Regions from separate parts of the Serratia sp. L9 genome, predicted to be linked through region 2. Evidence: predicted binding sites of a transcription regulator. Region 2 holds the regulator's gene; each other region holds the start of a gene.
The links. The regulator PurR, encoded in region 2, represses purine synthesis genes. The targets are predictions, from matches to a motif close to CANGCAAACGTTTGCNTG.

Region 1: the regulator PurR is predicted to act here: its motif matches at 2,367-2,384, upstream of guaB (IMP dehydrogenase).
Region 3: the regulator PurR is predicted to act here: its motif matches at 2,495-2,512, upstream of ACQ86O_RS22490 (amino acid aminotransferase).

The regions. Positions count from the first base shown of each region.
Region 1 covers NZ_CP192591.1:2,536,083-2,540,628, reverse strand. Annotated here, with positions in the region: gene guaA (glutamine-hydrolyzing GMP synthase) at 1-739, opposite strand, end outside; gene guaB (IMP dehydrogenase) at 843-2,306, opposite strand; gene xseA (exodeoxyribonuclease VII large subunit) at 2,476-3,852, shown strand; gene ACQ86O_RS12015 (TIM-barrel domain-containing protein) at 4,234-4,546, opposite strand, start outside.
Region 2 covers NZ_CP192591.1:4,185,345-4,189,890, reverse strand. Annotated here, with positions in the region: partial or broken gene punC (purine nucleoside transporter PunC) at 1-1,205, opposite strand; gene punR (DNA-binding transcriptional activator PunR) at 1,329-2,273, shown strand; gene purR (HTH-type transcriptional repressor PurR) at 2,270-3,295, opposite strand; gene ACQ86O_RS19935 (YnhF family membrane protein) at 3,675-3,764, shown strand; gene sodB (superoxide dismutase [Fe]) at 3,814-4,392, opposite strand.
Region 3 covers NZ_CP192591.1:4,719,550-4,724,095, forward strand. Annotated here, with positions in the region: gene asnS (asparagine--tRNA ligase) at 1-950, shown strand, start outside; gene ompF (porin OmpF) at 1,250-2,332, shown strand; gene ACQ86O_RS22490 (amino acid aminotransferase) at 2,578-3,768, shown strand; gene ACQ86O_RS22495 (MBL fold metallo-hydrolase) at 3,834-4,481, opposite strand.

The DNA of each region.
Region 1 (4,546 bases), 1.6 Mb from region 2:
ATAGCATCGCAGTAACAGAGGAATCCACGCCGCCAGACAGGCCGAGGATCACCTGATCTTCACCTACCTGCTCACGAATACGCGCAACCGCGTCTTCAATGATGGTGGCTGGTGTCCACAGTGCTTCGCAGCCGCAGATGTCCAGCACGAAGCGCTCCAACATACGCTGGCCCTGACGGGTATGAGTCACTTCCGGGTGGAACTGCACGCCGTAGAAACGTTTTTCTTCGTTGGCCATAATGGCAAACGGACAAGTGTCGGTGCTGGCAACAGTCACGAAATCAGACGGGATAGCAGTCACTTTGTCGCCGTGGCTCATCCACACGTCCAGAACCGGTTTGCCTGCCGGGCTGAGCGCGTCTTCGATGTCACGGATCAACGCGCTTTGCTGGGTGATCTCCACTTGCGCATAGCCAAACTCACGCTCGTTCGAACCCTGCACATGGCCACCCAGTTGCACCGCCATGGTCTGCATGCCATAGCAAACGCCCAGCACTGGCACACCGGCGGTGAACACATATTCTGGCGCCCGCGGGCTGTTCAGTTCGGTGGTGCTTTCCGGGCTACCGGAGAGAATGATGCCACTTGGATTGAATGCGCGGATCTGCTCTTCGCTGACGTCCCAGGCCCACAGCTCACAGTAAACGCCGATTTCACGCACGCGACGGGCAATCAGTTGGGTATATTGCGAACCAAAATCCAAAATGAGGATGCGGTGCTTATGAATATTTTTTGTCATGTGAGGCAAATTCCAACAACAGAGAAAAAGAGCAAAAGGGTATTTGGGATGAGAAGCCTTGCTTCTCATCCCGCCCCTCTCGCGAAAGAGAGGCAACAAAACATCAGCCCATACGGTAGTTTGGTGATTCTTTGGTGATGGTCACGTCATGCACATGGCTTTCTTGAATACCGGCACCGCTGATGCGCACAAATTCAGCCTTGGTACGCAGATCGTCGATGGTGGCACAACCGGTGAGGCCCATGCAGGAGCGCAGGCCGCCCATTTGCTGGTGCACAATCGCTTTCAACATGCCTTTGTAAGCCACGCGGCCTTCGATACCTTCCGGCACCAGTTTATCTGCGGCGTTATCGGTCTGGAAGTAGCGGTCAGAAGAACCTTTGGACATCGCGCCCAGAGACCCCATGCCACGGTAGGATTTGAATGAACGGCCCTGATACAGCTCGATTTCGCCCGGGGATTCTTCTGTACCGGCCAGCATTGAACCCACCATCACGCAGGATGCCCCAGCGGCGATAGCTTTGGCGATGTCACCAGAGAAGCGGATACCCCCGTCGGCAATGACTGGAATACCGGTGCCTTCCAGAGCTTCTACCGCATCAGCGATAGCGGTGATCTGAGGAACACCGACGCCGGTAACGATACGTGTGGTGCAGATGGAACCTGGGCCGATCCCCACTTTCACCGCGCTGACACCCGCTTCCATCAGGGCTTTGGCACCGGCTCCGGTCGCAACGTTACCGCCAAGGATTTGCAGGTCCGGGTATTTGGCACGGGTTTCGCGGATACGCTGTAACACGCCTTCGGAATGGCCATGTGAAGAGTCGATAAGCAATACGTCAACACCAGCAGCAACCAGCGCATCAACACGCTCTTCGTTGCCGGCACCCGCCCCCACAGCTGCGCCAACACGCAGGCGGCCATGCTCGTCTTTACAGGCGTTAGGTTTACGCTCTGCTTTCTGGAAGTCTTTTACGGTGATCATGCCGAGCAGGTGGAAACTGTCATCCACCACCAGCGCTTTCTCAACGCGCTTTTCGTGCATTTTCTGCAGCACAACTTCACGCGCTTCGCCTTCCTTGACGGTTACCAGGCGCTCTTTTGGCGTCATTACCGCCGTCACGGGCTGGTTCAGGTCAGTCACGAAACGCACGTCACGGCCAGTGATGATCCCGACCAGTTCATTATTTTCGGCCACTACCGGGTAACCGGCAAAACCGTTACGCGCAGTCAGTTCTTTCACTTCTGCCAGCGTGGTGCAAGGGGTCACGGTTTGTGGATCTGTCACCACGCCGCTTTCATGCTTTTTCACGCGGCGGACTTCTTCAGCCTGGCGCTCGATAGACATGTTTTTGTGAATGAAACCCAAGCCGCCTTCTTGCGCCAGCGCAATAGCCAGACCGGATTCGGTTACGGTATCCATGGCTGCAGACAGCATGGGGATATTCAGACGGATAGATTTGGTCAGTTGAGTACCGAGATCTGCGGTATTAGGCAGAACTGTGGAGTGGGCTGGAACCAGGAGAACGTCATCAAACGTTAGAGCTTCTTTTACGATACGTAGCATGGGCAATATCTCACCAAGGTGGATGCAGAAAAGATAAAATATTGCCGTGGCATTATACAGAGCGTAATCGGTTGCCTCCAGCACTTTCTTACAAAAACTCTTGATTACCTTTTCGCGAGCTGTAATATCGAGCAATTAAGTTGTTGTTTTGAAATTTGATCTGGGTCACATGTCGCTACCTACTTCACCGTCCATTTTTACCGTAAGCCGCCTTAATCAGACGGTTCGACAGCTGTTGGAAATGGAAATGGGTCAGATTTGGCTCTCCGCCGAGATCTCCAACTTCTCTCAGCCCTCCTCAGGCCACTGGTATTTCACGCTGAAAGACGATCGTGCGCAGGTAAAATGCGCGATGTTCCGCAACAGCAACCGCCGTACCACTTTCCGCCCGCAAAATGGCCAGCAGGTTCTGGTACGTGCCAGCATCACGTTGTATGAGCCACGCGGGGATTACCAACTGATTGCCGAAAGCATGCAACCCGCTGGCGATGGCCTGCTGCAGCAACAATTTGAACAGTTGAAGCAACGGCTGGCAGCCGAGAGCCTGTTTGATCAACAGTTCAAACAACCGCTACCAAGCCCCGCCAAATGCGTTGGGGTGATAACCTCCGCCAGCGGTGCTGCACTGCACGATATCCTGCAGGTGTTGCAACGGCGTGATCCTTCGTTACCAATCGTGATTTATCCCACTTCCGTGCAAGGCGCTGAAGCTCCGTTGCAGATTGTGAAAGCCATCGAAACCGCTAACCGCCGTGATGAATGTGATGTGTTGATCGTTGGCCGTGGCGGCGGTTCACTGGAGGATTTGTGGAGCTTTAACGACGAGCGAGTAGCGCGGGCGATTTTTGCCAGCCGTATTCCGATTGTCAGCGCTGTCGGCCATGAAACTGACGTCACCATTGCCGACTTTGTTGCCGATCTGCGGGCTCCAACCCCTTCCGCAGCCGCCGAGTTGGTCAGCCGCAATCAACTCGAGTTACTGCGCCAGTTACAGTCACAGCAACAGCGGCTGGAAATGGCGATGGACTATTATCTGGCCCAGCGCCAACAACAGTTCACCCGCATCAATCACCGCTTGCAGCAGCAGCATCCACACCTGCGTCTGGCACGGCAGCAAACCCTGTTGTTCAAACTGCAACGCCGCCTTGAAGAAGGGATGCAGCAGCAGCTGCGGCTCTCCTCACGCCGTGCCGAGCGTGTTCAGCAACGCTTGGGGCAAGTGCAGCCAATGAGCCGGATCCACCGTTTGCAACAGCGCATTCAACAGCAGGAATACCGTTTGCAGCAGGGTATGGAGCGGCAAGTCAACGCCTATCGCCAGCGCTTTGGTGTCGCCTGCAGCCAGTTAGAGGCAGTCAGCCCGCTGGCAACATTGGCTCGGGGTTACAGCGTGACGCAAACACCGCGCGGTGAGTTACTGAAAACCACCAAACAGGCACAGATTGGGGAAATACTGAAAACCCGCCTGCAGGATGGTTGGGTTGAAAGTGAAGTGAAAACCGTCACCGTGGCGAAAAAACCACGCAAGAAACGCACGGCAGATTAGCTGTTAATGGTGATGAATGCCTCCTCATGCGGTGTGTACGCCTTGCCAGTCCACGGATAAACGTTTCTGGAGCAACCGCGTCCCCCAACGGCAATATATCATTCATCAACGATATCAGTTGCTCGTTAGCCGTGTATCCGGCCAGTAATAGTGTCACCCGCGGTTCCTGCAACTCGGGCTAACCAGCTCATAGGTTTGATACGGCATCAAGCGGAGTTGATGTGATGGCTTTTTATATCGGCCATCCAGAACTTAACAGCAAAAAACCTACCATAGACTCCGGCAGGGCAAGTTACGAGCGTTATAACTCTGGTACTGACTCGCAAAGTCCCCTGATCCGCAGACCGATCAAGGGACAGTTCCGGTAGATAGCGCCCTCAGCTACAGCTCATAACCGTCACGGCAGATACCATTCACCCACAATTCACGCGTTTCGCCAGCAGGCAGCACGATGTTCAGTTCCCGCCACGCCGGTTTGAAATGCCCTTCGCTGTTGATGGTCAGCTTAATACGTTGACTGTCACTTACTGCCTCCCAGCGCAGCCACAGTGCGTTATCTTGCTGCCAACCGTGGCTTTCTCCATCGTCCTCAAACAACAGCCCGGAAGAGTGCCCGCAACCCTTGGTGGGGAACAGTCTCAGCTCGCGGCAATCATCAGCCGTATGATCTACAGGCCCCAGGTGCTGTGACATC
Region 2 (4,546 bases):
TTATGACATAGAGTCCGCAGGCTCCTGCCGCGTTACCTGCTCGTTGTCCGCACCTTTCCCGCGTTGGATCATATACCCCAAAGCAGCCAAAAATACGGTGGCAAGCATGACGGTTGCCGTTGCCAACAGCGGCTTGGTGATAAAAGCCGAAACCAGCAGACTGGCGATAAAACACAGCCCCAGCTGTAAGGTATTTTGCAACGCTGCGGCCTTGCCACTGCTGTTCGGGAATGGCATCAATGCATTGGCCACCAAAATAGGATAGCTGGCACCATTGACCAACGCCATAAAACAGAACGGGATTAACAAAGTTGTCAGCGTCGGCTCGCTCAACGTAGCGATCAGGTATAGCGCCAGCATACTGACGCCATAAGCTAACAGCAGCCACGGCAGCAACGTTTTGCCAGAAATGCGGTTTAAAGCGCTACGGCAGCTAAACCCCCTAACAAGAAAGCCAGCGTTTGCGGGACATAGCTCAGACCAATATCGTTGGGGCTGTAACCCATTTCGCCGAGAATAAAGGGGGAGCCTGTAAGCCAGGCAAAGAATCCGGCAGAGCAGGCGGCAAATACCATCACATTACCGCTGAAGACCGGAGATTTTAAAATCTGGTAAAAGCTGATACTCGGTTTTTTATCCGCGCAGGGTACCAGCCGGCTGCGATCTTTCAGCAACAGGGTTGGGATAAGCAGCAACGCAGTGATAGCAAGCAGTACCATGAAGATGGCTCTCCATCCCATATGGTTCAGCAGCCAGGCTCCCAACAGCGGGGCGAGTGCCGGGGAAAGGGCAACCAGCGGCATAATGGAGGCAAAAACACGGTTGGCTTTGCCATCGCGGTAACGATCCACAACAATGGCTTGCCAGGTCACTGCGGCAGAGCAGACCCCAACGGCCTGAATGAAACGCATTGACCACAACTGCACCACGTTCTGCACCCACAGCATCCCCAGACAACCGAGAGCAAATAACACCAGGCCCATCAACAACACCGGTTTGCGCCCCAGACGGTCCGACAGCGGCCCCCACAACAGTTGAGCAAAGGCGAAGCCCGCCAGGAAGATACTCAGGCTGGCGCTGATTGCCCCGGCAGAGATCTGTAAGTCCTGTTGCATGGCGCCAAACGCCGGCAGATACATATCGGTGGCCAGGTAACCCAACATACTCAGGCCGGCAAGGTAAAACATAAATCCAAAGTTTCGCATGGTATTTCTCGTTAAAATTATGTTGTCGCAGGTTTTTTAGCGCCGGCAAGTTTATCCGGCTGGATCTCTGCTTGTGAAACGGTAATATTTGCAAGATGCTATTAAAAAATTTGAAGGCAAGCTATGTGGTCTGAATATTCGCTTGATGTGGTTGATGCGGTGGCTCGAACGGGGAGTTTCAGTGCGGCGGCGCAGGAATTACATCGGGTACCCTCTGCGGTGAGCTACACCGTGCGGCAATTGGAACAATGGCTTGCCGTGCCGTTGTTTGAACGACGCCATCGCGATGTGGAACTGACGCCTGCCGGGGTCCTGTTCGTTAAAGAGGCGCGGCTTGTTATCAAAAAAATGCTTGATACGCGGCGGCAATGTCAACAGGTCGCTAATGGTTGGCGTGGTCAATTGAGGATTGCGGTCGACTTGATTGTGAAACCGCTGCGTAGCCGCCAACTGGTACTGGATTTTTATCGTCATTTCCCCGATGTGGAATTGGTGGTGCAGCCGGAAGTATTTAATGGCGTGTGGGATGCGTTGGTAGATGGTCGTGCGGAGATGGCGATTGGTGCCACGCGAGCGGTGCCGGTCGGCGGTGGGTATGCTTTTCGTGATATGGGTTTTATGAACTGGCTGTGCGTGGTGCATGCCAGCCATCCTCTGGCAGCTTTGAAAGGGGAGTTGCATAACGATCAATTGCGGCCTTATCCCTCATTGCTGCTGGAGGATACCTCCCGCAATTTACCCAAACGTGTGACTTGGTCGCTGGATAACCAGCGGCGGTTAAACGTGCCTGATTGGGTTTCGGCGGTAGACTGCCTGCGGGCTGGTTTGTGTGTCGGCATGGTTCCCGCACATCGGGTTCTGCCGATGGTGCAAAGCGGAGAGCTGGTGGCGCTGCAACTGCATGAACCCTTCCCACCCAGCGCCTGTTGCCTGACATGGCAGCAAAATGCCCAATCACCGGCAATGGCGTGGTTATTGGATTATCTGGGTGACAGCGACACGCTCAACCAGGAATGGCTAAGCGAAGAACTGCCGGGCAACACACTGCTGCCCGGCATGGGCAGTTAGCGGCGGTAATCGATAAAAGGGCCATCCGCAACGGAACGGCGTTCGATCAGCTTAGGATGTACTTCGATAACCTGTGACTCTTCACGCTTGCTGATAATGCGGTCCAGCAACATGGTGAAGGCCATTTCCCCCAGTCTTTCTTTAGGCTGGTGAATGGTGGTCAGTGCCGGGGTAAAGTAACGGGCATTACGCACGTTATCGTAACCGATCACCGAAATATCCTGCGGTACGCGCAGCCCCAATTCGTCGGCAGCACAGATAGCCCCCATCGCCATGATGTCGCCTCCGCAGAACACCGCGGTAGGGCGGTGTTTTTGCGAAAGAATTTGATGCATGGCCTTGTAACCGGACTCAGGCTCGAAATCCCCCTGAACAATCCACTCTTCGCGTACTTCGATATGAGCCTCTTCCAACGCCTTCAGGAAGCCCTGATGGCGGCCGCCGCCGGTGTTACGCGAAAGTTGACCAGGAATGGCGCCAATATCCCGATGACCACGCTCGATCAGGTAACGGCCAGCCTGATAGCCCCCTTCGAAGGCATTGTCGATAATCGTATCGGTGAAGTCCCCACGCGCGCTGCCCCAATCCATAACGACCATGGGAATATTGCGGTAATCCTCCAGCATCCCCAGTAACTGGTCTGGATATTCAGAACACATCACCAGCAATCCATCGACGCGCTTTTGAGCCAGCATGGCCAGATAAGCTTGCTGCTTATCGAGGTTATTGTGCGAGTTACATAAGATGAGTGTGTAACCCTTGCTGTAACAACTGTTTTCTACCGCTTCGATCACTTCGGCAAAGTAGGGCGCTTCGCTTGATGTGGCCAGCAGGCCGATAGATTTGGTGTGGTTGACTTTCAGGCTGCGGGCCACGGCGCTAGGGGAATAGTGCAGCTCTTTTATCGCAGCCCAAACGGCTGCTTTGGTATCTTCGGCGACGAAACGCGTTTTATTGATAACGTGGGAAACGGTAGTGGTAGAAACGCCAGCGCGTTTGGCCACATCTTTAATCGTTGCCATGTAAAGAATGACTCCTGAACCCACATGTTACAGCATGTAAGTATGATGTTAATCGTTTGCCTGCGTAGATCCTTTCCCAAATAAGCGAAAACTGAGTTTTTAGTGCTGAAGTCGTAAGTCGCTCGAACAGGAGGGGCATTTTGCCGGTACGCAGTTGTGAACTGCGGATTTTGTCGCATATTGAAGAAAAGTGGAAGAGCTAATCAGCATTTATAAGCAGGAGTTTGATAACAAGATTTTATACCCGCCGTCTTTCCTGTTGGGCACTTATCGGGAACTTGAAATTCATAGGGTATAATCACGAACTGTGGGAAAATGATTTGACGTATTAACTGTGTGGCTTATGCTCTTGGGAAACCAATCGAAAAGGGAGTTGTTTATGGATACCGATTTGAAAATGTCTTTGCTGACCACCATTGGTGCCTTGGCAATGATTATTATCTTTAGCTTTATCGCAGCATTGAACTGATAAGAAAGGCGCAGCATGCTGCGCCTTATCATTGGTTAATCCCCCGCCGTCACGCCAGGTTCTTCTCCACAAACGCCCAGTTCACCAGTGCCCAGAAGTTTTCCAGGTATTTTGGCCGCGCATTGCGGTAATCGATGTAGTAAGCATGTTCCCACACGTCAACGGTCAGCAACGGTTTGTCTTCACCGGTCAGCGGAGTTGCCGCATTTGAGGTGCTGACGATCGCCAGTGAGCCGTCTGCTTTTTTCACCAGCCAAGTCCAGCCAGCACCGAAGTTTTTCACTGCGGCATCGGTGAACTGTTCCTTGAAGGCAGCGAAAGAACCGAAGGATTTGTTAATCGTCTCGGCTACTGCCCCTGTTGGCTCGCCGCCGCCTTGCGGGGACAAACAGTGCCAATAGAAAGTGTGGTTCCATACTTGTGCGGCATTATTGAAAACGCCACCGGTAGAGGTTTTGACGATCTCAACCAGGGATTTGCCTTCGAACTCGCTACCTTTCACCAGATTGTTCAGGTTTACCACATAGGTGTTATGGTGCTTGCCGTAGTGGTATTCCAGCGTTTCTGCGGAAATGTGTGGCTCAAGGGCATTTTTCTCATACGGTAATGCAGGTAATTCGAACGACATTGCTTTCTCCTTTTTATATACAGCACTTTTCTTCCGATACCTTCAGCCGGAGTGGCGGAGGGCGGAAAAACCGAATTGTTATATTATTTTTATGGTTATTAATCTTAGCAACTTTCCGGGTGAATAAAAGATCCAAACCGTGTTAAGCGTCTGA
Region 3 (4,546 bases), 530 kb from region 2:
ACTTCCATGAAAACGGCTATTTCTGGGTTTCTACCCCGCTGATTACCGCCTCGGATACCGAAGGTGCTGGCGAAATGTTCCGCGTTTCTACTCTGGATATGGAAAACCTGCCGCGCACGGATAAAGGCACTGTCGATTTCAGCCAGGACTTCTTCGGTAAAGAGGCTTTCTTGACCGTATCTGGTCAGTTGAACGGCGAAACCTATGCCTGTGCGTTGTCCAAGGTTTATACCTTTGGCCCCACCTTCCGCGCCGAGAACTCCAACACCAGCCGCCATCTGGCCGAGTTTTGGATGATCGAACCTGAAGTGGCCTTCGCTACGCTGGACGATGTTGCCAGTCTGGCCGAGGGCATGCTGAAGTATGTCTTCCAGGCGGTACTGGATGAACGCGCCGACGACCTGCAATTCTTCGCTGAGCGGGTAGATAAAGACGCCATTGAACGCTTGAAGCGTTTTGTCAGCTCTGACTTTGCCCAAGTGGATTACACCGAAGCCGTCGAGATCCTGATCGCTTCTGGCCAAACCTTCGAAAACCCCGTCTCCTGGGGTATCGACCTTTCATCGGAACATGAGCGTTATCTGGCCGAACAGCACTTCAAGGCGCCGGTAGTGGTAAAAAACTACCCGAAAGACATCAAAGCCTTCTATATGCGTATGAATGAAGACGGCAAGACCGTGGCGGCCATGGACGTATTGGCACCGGGCATTGGCGAAATCATCGGTGGTTCACAGCGTGAAGAACGCCTCGATGTACTGGATCAGCGCCTGGAAGAGATGGGCCTGAATAAAGAAGATTATTGGTGGTACCGCGATCTGCGCCGTTATGGCACCGTGCCGCATTCAGGCTTTGGTTTAGGTTTTGAACGTTTAATCGCCTATGTGACCGGTGTGCAAAACGTGCGGGATGTGATCCCATTCCCTCGCACCCCACGTAACGCAAGTTTCTAATTAATAATTCAAACATTTTTTAAACCAATTCTTTACACTTTAAAGGCCAGCTTAGCTGGCCTTTCGCATTTTTTAACCTTGACCTGCGTCACAAAGTTCCCTCAGATTCACAAATTGTTACACATTGTTTCTTTATGAAACCCAATTGCGACATTCGTAGCACTTTCGCTCTAGATTAACCCGCCAGTGAATGGAACACTGCGTGCAGACACAGGACGACACCAATCTATCAACAATAGTTCCAAAAGAATTATTGGCGGCAGTGGCAAGGTGTCCGAATAACACCAATGAGGGTAATAATGATGAAGCGCAATATTCTTGCAGTAGTAATCCCGGCTCTGTTAGCAGCTGGTGCAGCAAACGCAGCAGAAATCTATAACAAAGACGGCAACAAACTGGATATGTACGGTAAAGTTGACGGCCTGCACTACTTCTCAGACAACGACGGTAATGATGGCGACAAATCTTACGTTCGTTTTGGCTTCAAAGGTGAAACTCAGATTGCTGACCAACTGACCGGTTATGGCCAGTGGGAATACAACATCCAGGCAAACAAAACCGAAGGTGGCACTGACGCAACTGACGGCACCAAAACCCGTCTGGGCTTTGCTGGTCTGAAATTTGCTGACTACGGTTCATTCGACTACGGCCGTAACTACGGTATCGTTTACGATCCAATGTCCTGGACTGACATGCTGCCAGAATTCGGTGGTGACTCAGCTTACAACGACAACTTTATGGTTGGCCGTTCTACCGGTCTGGCAACCTACCGTAACAAAAACTTCTTTGGTCTGGTTGACGGTCTGAACTTCGGCCTGCAATACCAGGGTAAAAACGATCGTTCTGACATCAGCCGTTCAAATGGCGACGGTTGGGGTATCTCCAGCTCCTACGAATCAGAAATCGGTGTAGGTGTTTCTGCAGCTTATGCTTCTTCTGATCGTACCGATGGTCAAGATGCTGCGTTTTATGCTAACGGTGAAGGCCGTTCAGAGCAGTGGGCAACCGCTCTGAAATATGACGCGAACAACGTTTACCTGGCTGCAATGTACGGCGAAACCCGTAACGCAACTTACATTGAAAACGAAAACAATGGCGCCTCTGGTTTTGCTAACAAAGCACAGAACATTGAATTGGTTGCACAGTATCAGTTCGATTTCGGCCTGCGTCCTTCTATTGCCTACGTACAGTCTAAAGGCAAGAAAATCGAAGGCATCGGTAATGCTGACCTGATCAAATACGTAGAAGTGGGCGCAACTTACTACTTCAACAAAAACATGTCTACCTATGTGGACTATCAGATCAACCAGCTGAACGACGACAACCCACTGGGTCTGAACACCGACGACACCGTTGCTGTTGGTCTGGTTTACCAGTTCTAAGTCGTAGCGCTTAATGACAGTTCGCTGTCAGCTAAGTTAAAAAACAGGGCTTCGGCCCTGTTTTTGTTTTTTGCCCTATCTGCCATTTTTTATCCTGCCAATCCCCCTTCCCCGTCATTTTTTGTGCTGAATCTGCCGCCATCACAAGATCGATGTGTTTTTCTCGCAAACGGTTGGCAAAGAAGATAACTGGCGCTACCCTGATGTTTCTGTCTGCTTAACTCTAGGCCATGGAAGCATTTGACATGTTTGAAAAAATCACCGCAGCACCTGCCGATCCGATTCTGGGTCTGACTGACATTTTCCGCGCGGACGCCCGCCCGAACAAAATCAACCTGGGGATCGGCGTCTATAAAGACGAAACCGGTAAAACACCTGTGCTGACCAGCGTGAAGAAGGCTGAACAATTCCTGCTGGAAAATGAAACCACCAAGAACTATTTGGGCATTGAAGGTATCCCTGAGTTTGCCAGTTGCACTCAAGAACTGCTGTTCGGCAAACAGAGCCCGATCATTACAGACAAACGTGCTCGCACCGCGCAAACACCTGGTGGTACCGGCGGCCTGCGTGTAGCGGCAGACTTTATTGCCAACCAGACCAACGCCAAACGTATCTGGGTCAGTAACCCAAGCTGGCCAAACCATAAAAACGTCTTTGGCGCCGTTGGCCTGGAAGTGCTGGAATACAACTATTACGATGCCGCCAACCACTCGTTGGATTTCAATGGCCTGCTCCAGAGCCTGGAACAAGCGCAGGCTGGCGATGTAGTGCTATTCCATGGTTGCTGCCACAACCCAACCGGTATCGATCCAACCGAAGCGCAATGGGCGCAGTTGGCTGAGCTTTCCGTCACCAAAGGTTGGCTGCCGCTGTTCGACTTCGCGTATCAGGGTTTTGCCAAAGGTCTGGAAGAAGACGCGCAAGGCTTGCGTATTTTTGCGGCCAAACATCAGGAACTGATTGTTGCCAGTTCCTATTCAAAGAACTTTGGCCTGTATAACGAACGTGTGGGTGCCTGTACCGTCGTGGCTGCCGATGCAGAAACTGCAGACCGCGCCTTCAGCCAGGTGAAAGCGGCAATTCGCGCCAACTACTCTAACCCGCCGTCACACGGTGCGGCGGTAGTTGCCACCATTCTGGGTAACGAAGCGCTGCGTGCCATTTGGGAGCAGGAACTGACCGATATGCGCCAACGCATTCACCGCATGCGTCAGCTGTTCGTCAATACCCTGCAGGAAAAAGGGGCCGAGCAGGATTTCAGTTTCATCATCAACCAGAACGGCATGTTCTCTTTCAGCGGGTTGACCAAAGATCAGGTACTGCGCCTGCGTGATGAGTTTGGTGTTTATGCCGTGAACTCTGGCCGCGTTAACGTGGCAGGTATGACGCCAGACAACATGGCACCGCTGTGCGAAGCCATCGTTGCCGTGCTGTAAGTTGAACCGGCAGTATTGAAAAAGGGCGCATCTGCGCCCTTTATTGTTTCTACAGGGAAATACCCCTACCAGATAGCGGGCTCTTCGCGCAGGAAAGGGTTGGTTTGACGTTCCCGACCAAAGGTAGACATTGGCCCATGCCCCGGAATAAATGCCATATCGTCGCCCTGAGGCAGTAATTTGCTGCGTATGGAATTGATCAACGTCTGATGGTCACCACGCGGGAAATCGCTGCGGCCAACACCACCGCTGAACAATACGTCGCCAACCAAAGCCAGGCGCGCTTGCGGGTTGATAAACACGATATGACCCGGCGTATGCCCAGGGCAATGCAGTACCTCCAGCGACATCTCGCCAACCTGCACCTTGTCCCCTTCTTCAAGCCATTTGGTTGGCGTAAAAGAGCGACACTCTTCAAGACCAAACATACGGCTCTGCGCAGGTAACCCTTCCAGCCAGAAAGCGTCCTCTTTCTCCGGGCCATAGATCGGCACCTGATAATGCTCTGCCATCTCTGCTGCGGCGCCCACGTGGTCGAGATGACCATGCGTCAGCAGGATCTGGCTGACCTGCACACCTATTTTGGCCACTTCCGCCTTCAATTTTTCCGGATCGCCACCGGGATCAATCAGTGCGGCCTGCTTGGTTGCTTCACACCAAATCAGCGTACAGTTCTGGCTAAACGCCGTAACGGGAATAATATGGTATTTCATAAAGCTCCAACGACAACGGCGCCATACCTGGCAGGCTGGCGCCATTCACTTATCATGATACACAG